4 regions of the Salinivibrio sp. SS3 genome follow, and region 1 is predicted to be linked to each of the others. Evidence: predicted binding sites of a transcription regulator. Region 1 holds the regulator's gene; each other region holds the start of a gene.
The links. Region 1 encodes MetJ, which represses methionine synthesis genes. Its sites were predicted from a motif close to TTAGACNTNTANANGTCTAA; they were not measured.

Region 1 (3,185 bases):
CTTCTAAGCCCGTCATGGAAGGTAAAGCGTTATTATTCAAGCGTTTTGCCGGTTTGGACTCGATTGATATTGAAGTGAAACACCGCACTATTGATGAGTTCGTTGATACCGTGGCCAATATTGCTGACACCTTTGGCGGTATCAACCTCGAAGATATTAAAGCCCCTGATTGTTTTGAAATTGAAAAACAACTGATTGCACGGTGCGAAGTGCCTGTATTCCATGATGACCAACACGGTACTGCCATCGTGACTGCTGCCGGCATGCTTAACGCGCTCGAGCTACAAGGCAAAGATATCCGTGAGGCGACGGTGGTGTGCATGGGTGCTGGCGCGGCCGCGGTTGCCTGTATGGAGCTATTAATAAAATGTGGTGCGCAGCGAGAAAAAATCTATATGTTGGATCGTAAAGGCGTGATCCATACGCGCCGTGATGATATCAACAAATACAAGCAGCTGTTTGCCAATAACACCGATAAACGTACCCTCGAAGATGTGATTGAAGGCGCGGACATGTTCGTTGGCGTATCTGGCCCAGACTTACTCTCACCAGAGGCCTTGAAGCTGATGGCAGACAAGCCCGTGATATTTGCCTGCTCGAATCCGGATCCTGAAATCCACCCGGATGTGGCACATCAAGTCCGTGATGATCTGATCATGGGAACCGGGCGTTCGGATTACCCCAACCAGGTCAATAACGTACTCTGTTTCCCGTTTATTTTCCGTGGTGCATTGGATGTGCGTGCCAGTGAAATTAACAATGCGATGAAACTGGCCGCGGTCGAGGCCATTCGCAGTTTAGCCAAAGAGCCGGTGCCACAAACAGTATTAGACGCCGCCGGCTTGTCTTCGCTCAGCTTTGGTCCTGATTACATCATTCCCAAGCCCATGGACGCGCGTTTGTTGCCGAAAGTAGCACGTGCAGTGGCGCTGGCGGCCGTCGAAACCGGCGTAGCTCGTATCGAGATGCCAGAAAACTATATGATGTAGCGAGGCATGTTGCCATGCGCAAGTGGCAGACAGCACGATGCTGCAGGTAATGAAAAACCCGCCGGTTGGCGGGTTTTTTTAGTATTCGCTATCGTCGAATTCGATACCCAGCTCTTTCATGATCCGACGCGCTTCGGCGGGGATGCTGTCGGGTTTATCCTTACGGATATCGTCATCGGTTGGCAGAGGTTGACCGGTGTAGGCATGAAGAAATGCCTCACACAACAACTCGCTGTTGGTCGCGTGACGCAGGTTTTGCACCTGACGACGAGTGCGCTCATCAGTAAGAATTTTTAGTACTTTTAATGGGATAGAGACGGTGATCTTCTTTACCTGCTCTTTCTTTTTACCATGTTCGGCATACGGATTAATGTAGTCGCCGTTCCACTGCGCCATGTCTCACCTATCTTGATTAAGGAATACCCAGGATGATGCTGCGGAGATTTTAGCTATATTAACCGCCACATGCAAAGGAGTGTAGACGTCTAGAAGTGTTGACGTCCCAAAAAGCGACGGGTAAGGTGGCAGTATGACGCCTGGATCACGCCCACCATGCGCAAACCAGACTAGCAAGGACAGATCATGACTGAGAAAAAAACCGACACCATCGCCGTTCGCACTGGGATTGGCACCGACACCCAGCACCATGCGGTAGTGCCTCCCTTGTATTTATCGACCAATTACCGTTTCCCGGCTCTGGGGGATGTGCCTACCTACGACTACGCGCGAGGCGGCAACCCAACGCGTGCGCAGTTGGAACAAGCGCTGACTGACTTAGAGGGGGGCGCGGGTGCGGTAGTGACTAACTGTGGCATGTCGGCGATAAACTTGGTGTTATCTCTATTGGAGGCAGGCGATCATATCGTCGCCCCGCACGATTGTTATGGCGGCACCTATCGCTTGCTCGAATCACGCGCCAAACAAGGCATTTGGCAGGTGAGTTTTGTCGATCAATCCGACCATGAGGCGTTGGCGCAGGCATTGGCTAAGCAGCCCAAGTTGGTGCTGGTGGAAACTCCATCTAATCCACTTCTACGCGTGGTCGATATCGCAGAAATAAGCCAAAAGGCCCATCAAGTTGGGGCCCGGGTGGTGGTGGATAACACCTTTTTATCGCCCGCCTTGCAAAAGCCGTTTGCGCTGGGCGCGGATATGGTGGTCCATTCCACCACCAAGTTTATTAATGGTCACTCCGATATTGTCGGTGGCGTGGTGGTCGCGCGTACGGATGAATTGGCAGACACACTGGCTTGGTGGGGAAATTGCTTAGGGGCGACGGGCAATGCCTTTGACAGTTATATGACATTGCGAGGGTTGCGTACACTGGGCGCGCGCGTTAAACAACACCAGCACAACACTGAAGCGGTACTGAGCTACCTACAAACGGTGCCGGCGGTGCGGAAAATATACTATCCCGGGTTGGCCTCTCACCCTGGTCACCAAATTGCGGCGCGTCAGCAAGCGGGGTTTGGTAGCATGCTGAGCCTAGAGTTAGAGACCGACCAAGCCGGTGTGGCGCGGTTTATCGACGGCCTTTCGTTATTTGCTCTGGCCGAATCGCTAGGGGGCGTGGAAAGCTTGATCACTCACCCTGGCTCGATGACGCACCGAGCCATGAGTGACGCAGCGCAAGCAGAAGCCGGCATTTCGCCGACCTTATTACGCTTGTCGATTGGATTAGAAGATGCGCAAGATTTGGTCGCCGATTTGGCGAATGCTTTTGCCCGTTTAGGGGGCAACCCCCGATAGAGGCTGCGCCGCCGTGCGCGCCGTTTTACCGAGATTGATAGACATTAAGAGAGACCTTGCCATGCATGCGCAACCGATGGAAACGTCCCCAGAGTCACCACGCCAATTACACAAGTTTGGTGGCAGTAGCCTTGCGAGCCCTGATTGCTATCGCCGCGTGGTCGATGTATTGACCGCGCATGCGAGCCAGCAAGACTTGATCGTGGTATCTGCGGCAGGAAAAACCACTAACCAGCTGATCATGTGGTTGGCGCAATTAGACAAGGATGGACGAGTGGCGCATGAGACCTTGCAAACGGTGCGCGCCTTCCAGCAAGATTTGATTGAAAACTTGGTGGATGGAGAGACAAAACAACAGCTGGTGGATGCACTTTATGCGGATATTGCCACCATCGCGTCGCTGGGCGATAAGGGCGTGAGTGAAAATGACAAAGCTTACGTGCAAGG
Region 2 (3,185 bases), on a different contig from region 1:
CCGAGATGGTTCGCCGCTTCATCGCTTAAGATCACCGTGCCTTGTTCGGGTAACGGTGCTGGGTGATAAATTCGAGGAATTCGCATTGTGCTCGTGTTCCATGTTCAAGTCGCCCTCAGTGTAACATGACCAAAGGGACGATAGGCTCTGTCACTACTATGGGGACGAGGGACGAAAAAGCAAACTATTCTGATCCTTCACCACTGCGTGTTAGTGGCTGTTGGCAACGGTTGCAGCGATAGATGGCTTGGCCGCGTTGTATTTTATTGTGACGGCGAATGGATAAGGCGACAGGCCCGCAATCACAGTAGTAAGCAAAGGTTTTACCCTGCACGGCGCTGATATCAAGCTGGTGGGTGGTATTGGCAGGGGCGTTAAAGACCTGGGTCATCAACGAACGCCACTCAGGACCATGCGGTTTCACCCGACCATGTAACGCAAAGGTGACCAAATGACAGACTTCATGAGGGATCACTTCGTCAAAAAAGGTGTCTGGTGCTTGTTGCAAAAGAACAGGGTTAAACCGGACGCGCCATTGTGCTGGATGCGCAGTACCGGCAGACTTGCCCCGCAGTGTAAAGCCAACCACGGGGTAGGTCAGCTGGGTGCCCAATTGCTGGTTAGCCACATCAATACATTGCTGGGCGCGTGAGAGCGCTGCCTGTTGTAATGCATGAGCGGATTTTTCTGGGGTGTCATAAGCACAAGACATAAGTGGTCGTCCTTGCTGCGATCAAAAAGGGAAGCCGAAGCTTCCCTTAAAAGCACTGAGTCGCCTAAGGTTACCCGAGCTTGGCAAAGTCGCGCAACAGCTCCGCTTTGTCGGTTTTCTCCCAAGGGAAGATGTCGCGACCAAAGTGGCCATACGCAGCCGTTTGCTTATAGATAGGCTGTAACAAATCCAGCATTTCTTGCAAACCATACGGGCGTAAGTCGAAGTGCTCACGTACCGCTTTAATGATCACCGCTGGTGCGACTTTTTCAGTGCCGAAGGTCTCGACCATGATGGACGTCGGCTCGGCGACGCCAATCGCGTAAGACAGTTGAATTTCACAACGGTCGGCAAGGCCTGCGGCAACAATGTTTTTGGCCACATAGCGCGCGGCGTAAGCGGCAGAGCGATCCACTTTTGAGGGATCTTTTCCTGAGAACGCCCCGCCACCGTGACGGGCTGCCCCGCCATAGGTGTCAACAATGATCTTACGGCCTGTCAAACCACAATCGCCCATCGGCCCGCCAATCACAAACCGACCCGTTGGGTTAATGAAATACTTGGTGTCTTTGGTCAGCCATTCCGCCGGCAACACAGGCTTGATGATTTCTTCCATCACCGCCTCGCGCAGATCCTCAGTTGAAATACTGTCGCAATGCTGTGTAGAGAGCACGACGGCATCAATACCGGCAATTTTGCCGTTGTCATACGCAAAGGTGACCTGGCTTTTCGCATCTGGGCGTAACCAGTCTAAGGTGCCATCTTTGCGCACTTGCGCTTGGCGCTCCACCAAACGGTGTGAATAGGTAATAGGAGCTGGCATCAGCACATTGGTCTCATTGGTGGCAAAGCCGAACATGATCCCTTGGTCGCCAGCGCCCTGATCTTTCGGGTCGGCGCGATCAACCCCTTGGTTGATGTCTGGGGATTGTTTACCAATGGTATTCAATACCGCGCAAGAGTTGGCATCAAAGCCCATATCAGAGTGGATATAGCCAATATCTTGAACGGTTTGACGAGTAAGCTCTTCGATATCGACCCATGCCGAGGTCGTCACTTCCCCGCCTACCATTACCATGCCAGTTTTAACATAGGTTTCGCAGGCGACGCGTGCTTTGGGGTCTTGCTCAAGGATGGCATCCAAAACAGCATCAGAAATCTGATCTGCGATTTTATCAGGATGGCCTTCAGAGACGGACTCTGAGGTAAACAGGTGCTTAGCCATGTGACACTCTCATTGATTATCGGGGAAACTGACGATACGTATTAACGCGCACCGCCGATCAACTCAGATGTTTTAACTTCTAGACGTCTATTTTATTCGCAATTGTGATAAACGCAAGTCAGATGATGCATATGGGTGTCTTAAGGTATAGCAAAATTGGCTGAGATGCGCTTACACCGCGTGGGATACTGGCTGTGGCTTCACTGACCTCCATGATGAGGGAATCGCCTCTTGCAGCCAGTGCACCAGTGATTCGACACGCAGAGGAAGGCGGCCAGCGCTGCAGTAAAGACGCAACGGAATAGGTGCTGAGGCCCAGTTAGGCAAGCAGCGTATAATTCTATCAGGATGATGGTGTTGATAACCCGTGGCGCTCCAGATCGGTAGCAATCCAACGCCCTGCCCATCGGCGATAGCATCCAATTGAATGGCTATCATATCGCAATTAAAGCGGCTAGGCATGGCGCTTAAGTGGTAGGTATTGTCGTGGTCATAAAGCGTTAACCCTTGTCGACGTAGGGCAAAGACATCGAGCCAAGGGTGTTCATCGAGCAGGCTAGGATGCGTAAACGGGCCATATTGGCTGACATAGTCTGGTGCCGCGTAAATACCATATTGCCAGTGGCCAAGCTGATATGAGCGGCAATTGACCGGTAACATGATGTCTCCTGCCCAGATGATAAGATCGGCCGACTGAATACGTTGTGCACTGACTTCGCTTGTTAATGTGATGGATACTTTGGGATGCTCAGCGAGAAAACGACTGATCAATGGAGCCGCCCAGCCGCGCATCATTCCGGGGTGGCAAATCACTTCTATCGGCCCTTGAAGGTGGTTATTTAAATCCTGTATGGCCTCTTCACTTCTTTCTGCTAAATCAATAATTTGATGACAGTATCGCGCAAATATCGCGCCCGCTTTGGTTAAGACCAGTCTATTACCTTGTCTTTGCGTTAAAGGTTGTCCTAGGTCGGCTTCAAGTTGAGCTAAGCGACGACTCACCGTTGACTTGGGTTGACCTAATGCCTTAGCGGCGGCCGTGAGGCTTTGATGATGACACAAAGCCGCAAACGAACGGATCGAAGATAAATCCTGCATAACTTTCCTTTTAACGCCAGTAAGACGTCACATCAGCTGTCCAGAAGGAGAGAAATTACCTCGTTCAATAAATGGAACGAGATGTTCCCTTTATGGGGCTAGGCGTCCGTGTATCTATGTGAATAATTCTCAATAAACAAATGATAATTA
Region 3 (3,185 bases), on a different contig from region 1:
TTCAAGGCGCGGCACCAGGGCCCACCACCTTGCTACGTGCCGATTTCGATGCGCTGCCGATTGAAGAGCGTGGATCACTGGCTTATTGCTCCCAGCACTCAGGCGTGATGCATGCCTGTGGCCACGATGGTCATACCGCGGCGTTGCTGGCCGTCGCCGCCGAGCTTCGCCACACGCCACCCGCTCGTGGCACTGTGCTGCTCGCCTTTCAGCCTGCCGAAGAAACCGGCGAAGGCGCAGCGCGTATGTGCGAGTCCCCCGCACTTACCAACGCGCAGATTGATAACGTCTACGCCTTTCACAATCTCCCCGGCTTTAGTCAGCATCAAATCGTGGTGCGCCCCGGCACCTTTGCCTGTGCCTCGACCGGAGTCGCTATTGAGTTGTACGGAAAAACTTCTCATGCCGCCTACCCAGAGCGTGGGATCAGCCCTGCCAGTGCGATGACAGGCGTGCTGCATACCCTGACACAACTGCCCGACGCCTACCCTGACGCCAACAGCCTCGTCACCTTGGTTCACGCCCAGTTAGGAGAGCCTGCCTACGGCGTCGCCCCCGGCCAGGCGACCGTGATGGCCACGTTACGCAGTGATGACAACGCCTGCTTTCACGCCATGAAGGCCGACTTAATCGACAAAGTGAACACGCTGGCGGCTCGGGCAGGATTAACGGTCAGTGTTTGCTGGCATGAGCCCTTTATCGCGGCCGAGAACAGCACGCACCATACGCAGCATGTGGTCAATGCCGCGCAGTCGTTAGGGTTAGCCGTTCACAGGCTCACCGAGCCCATGCGTTGGTCGGAGGATGTGGCCGAATTTCTTGCTCGTTGGCCAGGGGCGTTATTTGGCATTGGCAGTGGTGAGCATCATCCACAGCTGCACAACCCTGATTATGATTTCCCAGATGCGATCCTCCCCACCGCCAAAGCGCTCTTTACCGCGTTGGTCGCTGAGCATCACGGCTGCATCACAGGCTAATCACGCCCTACCCCAGCGCCAGCCAAACGCCAACACCCACCATCAAGGTGCCGGCGACACGGTTGAGTAATTGCACGTTGCCTCTTTGCTGCAGAAATTGACGCAACGTGCGACCGCCACTGGCATACAGCATCAAACAGCTAAATTCAGTCAGCAGAATAATCAACACCAGCACACTTAACTGGCTAGGCAGCGCTAATTTAGGATTAATAAACGGCGGCAACAGTGAGATCATAAACGCCCAGCCTTTCGGGTTAGCAATCGCGGTGACAAATCCTTGGGCCGCCAAGGACCACGCAGACGCTTGACTGGGGCTAGCGTCATCCTCCTCAGGAATGGCCATTTTCCCGCGAGATCGCCACATTTGCACCCCGATAAACGCCAGATAGGCACCACCGACGTATTTGAAAACCTGAAAGATAGACGGATAATTAAGCATCATCGCCGCCACTCCAATCACCGAGGCAATCGCCACCAGCCCCACGCCAATTAACTCGCCCCACATCATATGCAGGCTACGCTTAACCCCGATGGTCATTCCCAGCGTCATCGAGAGGGTCATACACATCCCAGGCGTCACCGAGACGAGGAAAAAGGTCGGGATAAACAAGGAAAGCATGGTGGTATCAATCAAAGAAGTTGGCATAAAGCGTAATCAGAACAAAGCACTACAGGGGCCTCTAGTAAACGCCCTTTATCGTTTGAGATCAAGCTGACTGTTGAGTTTATAACCAAGCGATTGGACTTATTGCCATTTAGACGTCCAGAAGTAAAAATATCCATTGACTTAATTTTGACTAACTCATAGCATCAATAACCAGAGCGACAGCAAGAATGTGGCACAAGCCGCTGAGTGAGTCTGCTGTGATCAAATTATTCGCCAAGGACATGTGATGATTGAGATAACCAACCTCAACAAGGTATTCGAACTCGGGGAGCGCCGAATTCATGCCCTTAATGACATCAACTTATTTATTCCCAAGGGAAAAGTATTTGGTGTGATCGGTGCCTCCGGTGCTGGGAAAAGTACCCTAATTCGGATGGTTAACCTGCTCGAGCGCCCAACCAGCGGCTCAGTCAAAGTGGGGGGCACTAACCTCACCGCGCTACCCAGCCGCCAGTTGACCCAAGCGCGCCGTAAAATCGGGATGATTTTCCAACACTTTAATCTGCTTTCGTCACGCACCGTTTTCGACAATATCGCCCTACCGCTTGAGCTAAGTGGCTCGAGCCGCGATGAGATTGAAACACGCGTGAGCGAACTGCTCGATCTGGTCGGCTTGGCCGATAAGCGTGATGTGTATCCTGTCAGCCTCAGTGGCGGACAAAAACAGCGTGTCGCCATTGCCCGCGCACTGGCGCCAAGCCCCAACGTTCTGCTTTGTGATGAAGCCACCAGCGCACTGGATCCGGCCACCACCCAATCGATTTTGTCACTGCTGCAAACCATCAACCAAAAGCTCAACCTCACCATTTTGCTGATCACCCACGAAATGGACGTGGTCAAACGTATCTGTGACGACGTCGCCATCATTGGCGATGGGGAGCTGGTTGAATCCGGCCCGGTAGGCGAGATTTTTGCGCACCCCAAATCCGACTTGGCGAAACAATTTATTCGCTCAACCCTCGACTTGTCAGTGCCGCATGATTTCGCCCAGCGCTTACAACAAGAATACTTTGAAGGCAGCTACCCGTTAGTGCGCCTTGAGTTTACCGGTGCGACGGTCGATGACCCATTAATCAGCCAGATCTCGCGCCTATTTGATATCGACATCAGTATTTTAAGCTCAGATATCGACTATGCCGGTGGCGTGAAATTCGGCCTACTCCTCGCGGAGATCATGGGCCCCAAAGAGGCGGTTGAAAACGCCATTACTTACCTCAACAAGCACCATGTCAACACGGAGGTACTTGGCTATGTTGATTGATCAACTCACCCAATGGGTTAATGAAAACAGCGCCCTTATCAACTTGCTCCTCGAGGCTACCGGCCAAACCCTGTATATGGTGTTTGCCTCCGGCATCATGGGGTTTGTGATTGGCATCCCACTAGGCGTGTTACTGCATGTGACCAAACCCGGTGGTTTGCTGGGTCAACCACAAGTTAACCAGGTGCTTGGCGCAGTCGTGAACATTGGTCGCTCCATCCCCTTTATTATCTTGCTGGTCGCGATTATTCCCTTTACCCGCATGGTGGTTGGCACCTCG
Region 4 (3,185 bases), on a different contig from region 1:
GCTGTCCCCCTTAATTATTACCCGGATGACGATCCTTCCCAGCCACCGTATGTGAGTTGGCGCAGCCATGGCCATTTACTGTTTGCCAACTGGCTAAACTATTGTGTTTACCAGCAAACGCCCTTCGACTTGGATAGCTTCTCTGCGTCTAACTTTACCCTGGATGAATAAAAAAGGCGCCTGCGGACGCCTTTTGCTTAGGGAGCTGTGTGGATTTAGGTTTGATGTTTATCCATTTCGTCTTGTGCTGCGTTTGCTTTATCAACCATGCCTGTCATGGTTGAGCCTTGCACTAAAATGGAAAATACCACCACCGCGTAGGTCATGATGAGGATCAGCTCGCGAACATCGATATTTTTTTCCGGCACCACCATGATGCCAGCGGGCACGGCCATCGCCATCGCCAGTGCGAGACCGCCACGTAACCCACCCCAGCTTAATATACGCACCGCCCAAGGGTTATAAGAACGAAAGCGGTTGAAACCGAGATAGCACATTTTCACGCTAATAAAACGGGCGAGAAGCACAATAGGAACCACCGCCGCCATAATGATCCAGTCTTCTTTATGGAAACTGATTTGCAGCAAGCTAACCCCGATGAGGAGAAAGAGTAGGCTGTTAAGAAATTCATCGACTAATTCCCAGAAGTGGTCGAGGTGATCTTCACTTTCTTTGGAAAAGCCAATAAAGCGGGTCCAGTTACCGATCATGATCCCCGATACCACCATTGCCAGCGGGCCAGAGACATGCAGCATATCGGCCAAGACATAGCCAGCGCTGGGGATAGCCAGCGTTAATAGCAATTCCATCGAGTGATCGTTAGTGGCACAAATCAAGCGATGGAAAAGATAGCCCAGCACTAGGCCATATAAAACCCCGCCAACGGCTTCTTGTAAAAACAAGGCAATGGTACCGCCCACCGTCGGGTTGTTGTCGCCAAAGGCTAGGGTAAAAAGGGTCACAAAGATCACGATACCCACACCATCATTGAATAATGACTCTCCCTCAATTTGTGTGGTGATCCGCGTCGGTGCTTGCAGCTTTTTGACGATAGCAAGCACAGCGATGGGGTCGGTGGGCGATATCAGCGCGCCAAATAACAGGCAGTAGAGGAAATCAAAGGGGATGCCAATCAGTTGAAACACGCCCCAGATACCGGTGCCGATTAACAACACAGAGACCAATAGCCCGCCGATCACCAGGGTTGTGATCTCCCACTTTTGGTCGGAGAAAGAGGGAAGCTTGACGCCAATCCCCCCTGCGAAGAGCAAAAAGCCGAGGACGCCTTTGAGCAAAAACGTATCAAAGTGGATATCTGTCAGTATCTGCTCGGCCATGGCTTTTAGTGGAATTGCTTGGTATTGACCGGCGATCACTATCAGCAAAGACAGTAGGAGCGAGCTGGCGGTGATGGCGATCGTGGTTTGTACTCGGCTGATTTTACTATTAATAAAAGCGATAAAGATGGCTGCAGCAGCCATAAAGCTGAGGATTGCGTAGGTTGACATGCCGCTTCCTAGTGCAACGAGGGAATGAAAAAGTGTGTCGAAATATTAATAGAAATCGCTTTCAAAACGAACAGCTGAATTGAAATAGATCAAAATAAATTGTTATTTATAGACGTCTAGATTTCCATTTCCGCTGTGGTAGGATGAAATGACTGCAACGAGGAAGATGATAAGCGTAATAGTATGGACCGACTAACACAGCAACTGCGCGACCGTATTCTAGTGATCGATGGTGGCATGGGCACCATGATCCAAGGTTTGGCACTGAGCGAAGCCGATTATCGTGGCCAACGTTTTAAAGATTGGCACTGTGATGTGAAAGGTAATAATGATCTCTTGGTGCTGACGCAGCCTGATAAGATCGCTTCGCTACATAGTGATTATCTGGCGGCGGGCGCGGACATTATTGAAACCAACACCTTTAACGCCACCCAAATCGCGATGGCTGATTACGACATGCAGGCGCTGAGTGCGGAAATCAACGGCGCGGCAGCCCGGCTTGCGCGTGAGGTTGCTGATTCGTGGACGGTGAAAACGCCGGATAAACCCCGTTTTGTCGCGGGCGTGTTAGGGCCGACGAACCGAACGTGTTCAATCTCTCCAGACGTGAATGACCCGGGCTTTCGCAATGTCAGCTTTGATCAGTTAGTCGACGTGTATGCCGAGTCCACCGAAGCGCTCATTGACGGCGGTGTTGATATCATCATGTTGGAGACCATTTTTGATACCTTGAATGCCAAAGCATGCGCATTTGCGGCTGAAAAGGTCTTTGATGCCCGCGGTTTTCGCTTACCCATTATGATCTCCGGCACCATCACTGATGCATCTGGACGTACCTTATCCGGACAAACCACCGCCGCTTTTTATCACTCGTTGCGTCATGTCGAGCCACTGTCGTTTGGCTTAAACTGCGCACTTGGGCCAGCTGAATTGCGCCAGTATGTCAAAGAGCTGAGCGACATTTGTGAGGGCTTTGTCTCCGTCCACCCCAATGCGGGGTTGCCCAACGCCTTTGGCGAGTATGATCTTTCTCCCGAAGAGATGGCGACACACATTGATGAGTGGGCGGCGTCTGGCTTTATCAACTTGGTCGGGGGGTGCTGTGGCACTACGCCCGAACATATTCAAGCGATTAGCGACGCGGTGAAGCAACATGCGCCACGCTCTCTGCCTGACCACCCTGTGACCTGTCGCTTATCTGGGCTCGAGCCCCTGACCATTAATGCTGATAGCTTGTTCGTCAACGTGGGGGAGCGCACCAATGTCACCGGCTCAGCACGCTTTAAACGCTTAATCGTTGAGGAGCAATATGACGAAGCGCTTGAAGTGGCATTGCAGCAAGTGGAGAACGGCGCCCAAATCATCGATATCAATATGGATGAGGGTATGTTGGATGCCGAAAAGGCCATGGTGCGATTCCTCAACCTTTGCGCGGGGGAGCCGGATATTGCCCGTGTGCCAGTGATGATTGATTCCTCCAAATGGGAGGTGATTGAAGCTGGCCTCAAGTGCATTCAAGGGAAAGGCATCGTCAACTCTATTTCGCTCAAAGAAGGAGAAGAAGCCTTTCTGCACCAAGCACGTTTAGTCCGTCGCTATGGTGCGGCAGTGATCGTGATGGCGTTTGATGAGCAAGGACAGGCTGATACCCAGGCGCGGAAAGTAGAAATCTGTACG

Region 2: the regulator MetJ is predicted to act here: its motif matches at 2,009-2,028, upstream of metK (methionine adenosyltransferase).
Region 3: the regulator MetJ is predicted to act here: its motif matches at 1,733-1,752, upstream of metN (methionine ABC transporter ATP-binding protein MetN).
Region 4: the regulator MetJ is predicted to act here: its motif matches at 1,617-1,636, upstream of metH (methionine synthase).

Annotation. Positions count from the first base shown of each region.
Region 1 covers NZ_MEBQ01000012.1:59,369-62,553, reverse strand. Annotated here, with positions in the region: gene BGL48_RS06400 (malic enzyme-like NAD(P)-binding protein) at 1-989, shown strand, start outside; gene metJ (met regulon transcriptional regulator MetJ) at 1,068-1,385, opposite strand; gene metB (cystathionine gamma-synthase) at 1,572-2,738, shown strand; gene BGL48_RS06385 (bifunctional aspartate kinase/homoserine dehydrogenase II) at 2,800-3,185, shown strand, end outside.
Region 2 covers NZ_MEBQ01000017.1:13,469-16,653, forward strand. Annotated here, with positions in the region: gene rsmE (16S rRNA (uracil(1498)-N(3))-methyltransferase) at 1-86, opposite strand, end outside; gene BGL48_RS07540 (SprT family zinc-dependent metalloprotease) at 185-712, opposite strand; gene metK (methionine adenosyltransferase) at 783-1,937, opposite strand; gene BGL48_RS07550 (LysR family transcriptional regulator) at 2,109-3,035, opposite strand.
Region 3 covers NZ_MEBQ01000004.1:31,280-34,464, forward strand. Annotated here, with positions in the region: gene BGL48_RS01780 (amidohydrolase) at 1-977, shown strand, start outside; gene BGL48_RS01785 (LysE family translocator) at 985-1,623, opposite strand; gene metN (methionine ABC transporter ATP-binding protein MetN) at 1,871-2,905, shown strand; gene BGL48_RS01795 (methionine ABC transporter permease) at 2,895-3,185, shown strand, end outside.
Region 4 covers NZ_MEBQ01000010.1:1,226-4,410, forward strand. Annotated here, with positions in the region: gene metA (homoserine O-acetyltransferase MetA) at 1-171, shown strand, start outside; gene BGL48_RS05710 (cation:proton antiporter) at 216-1,508, opposite strand; gene metH (methionine synthase) at 1,692-3,185, shown strand, end outside.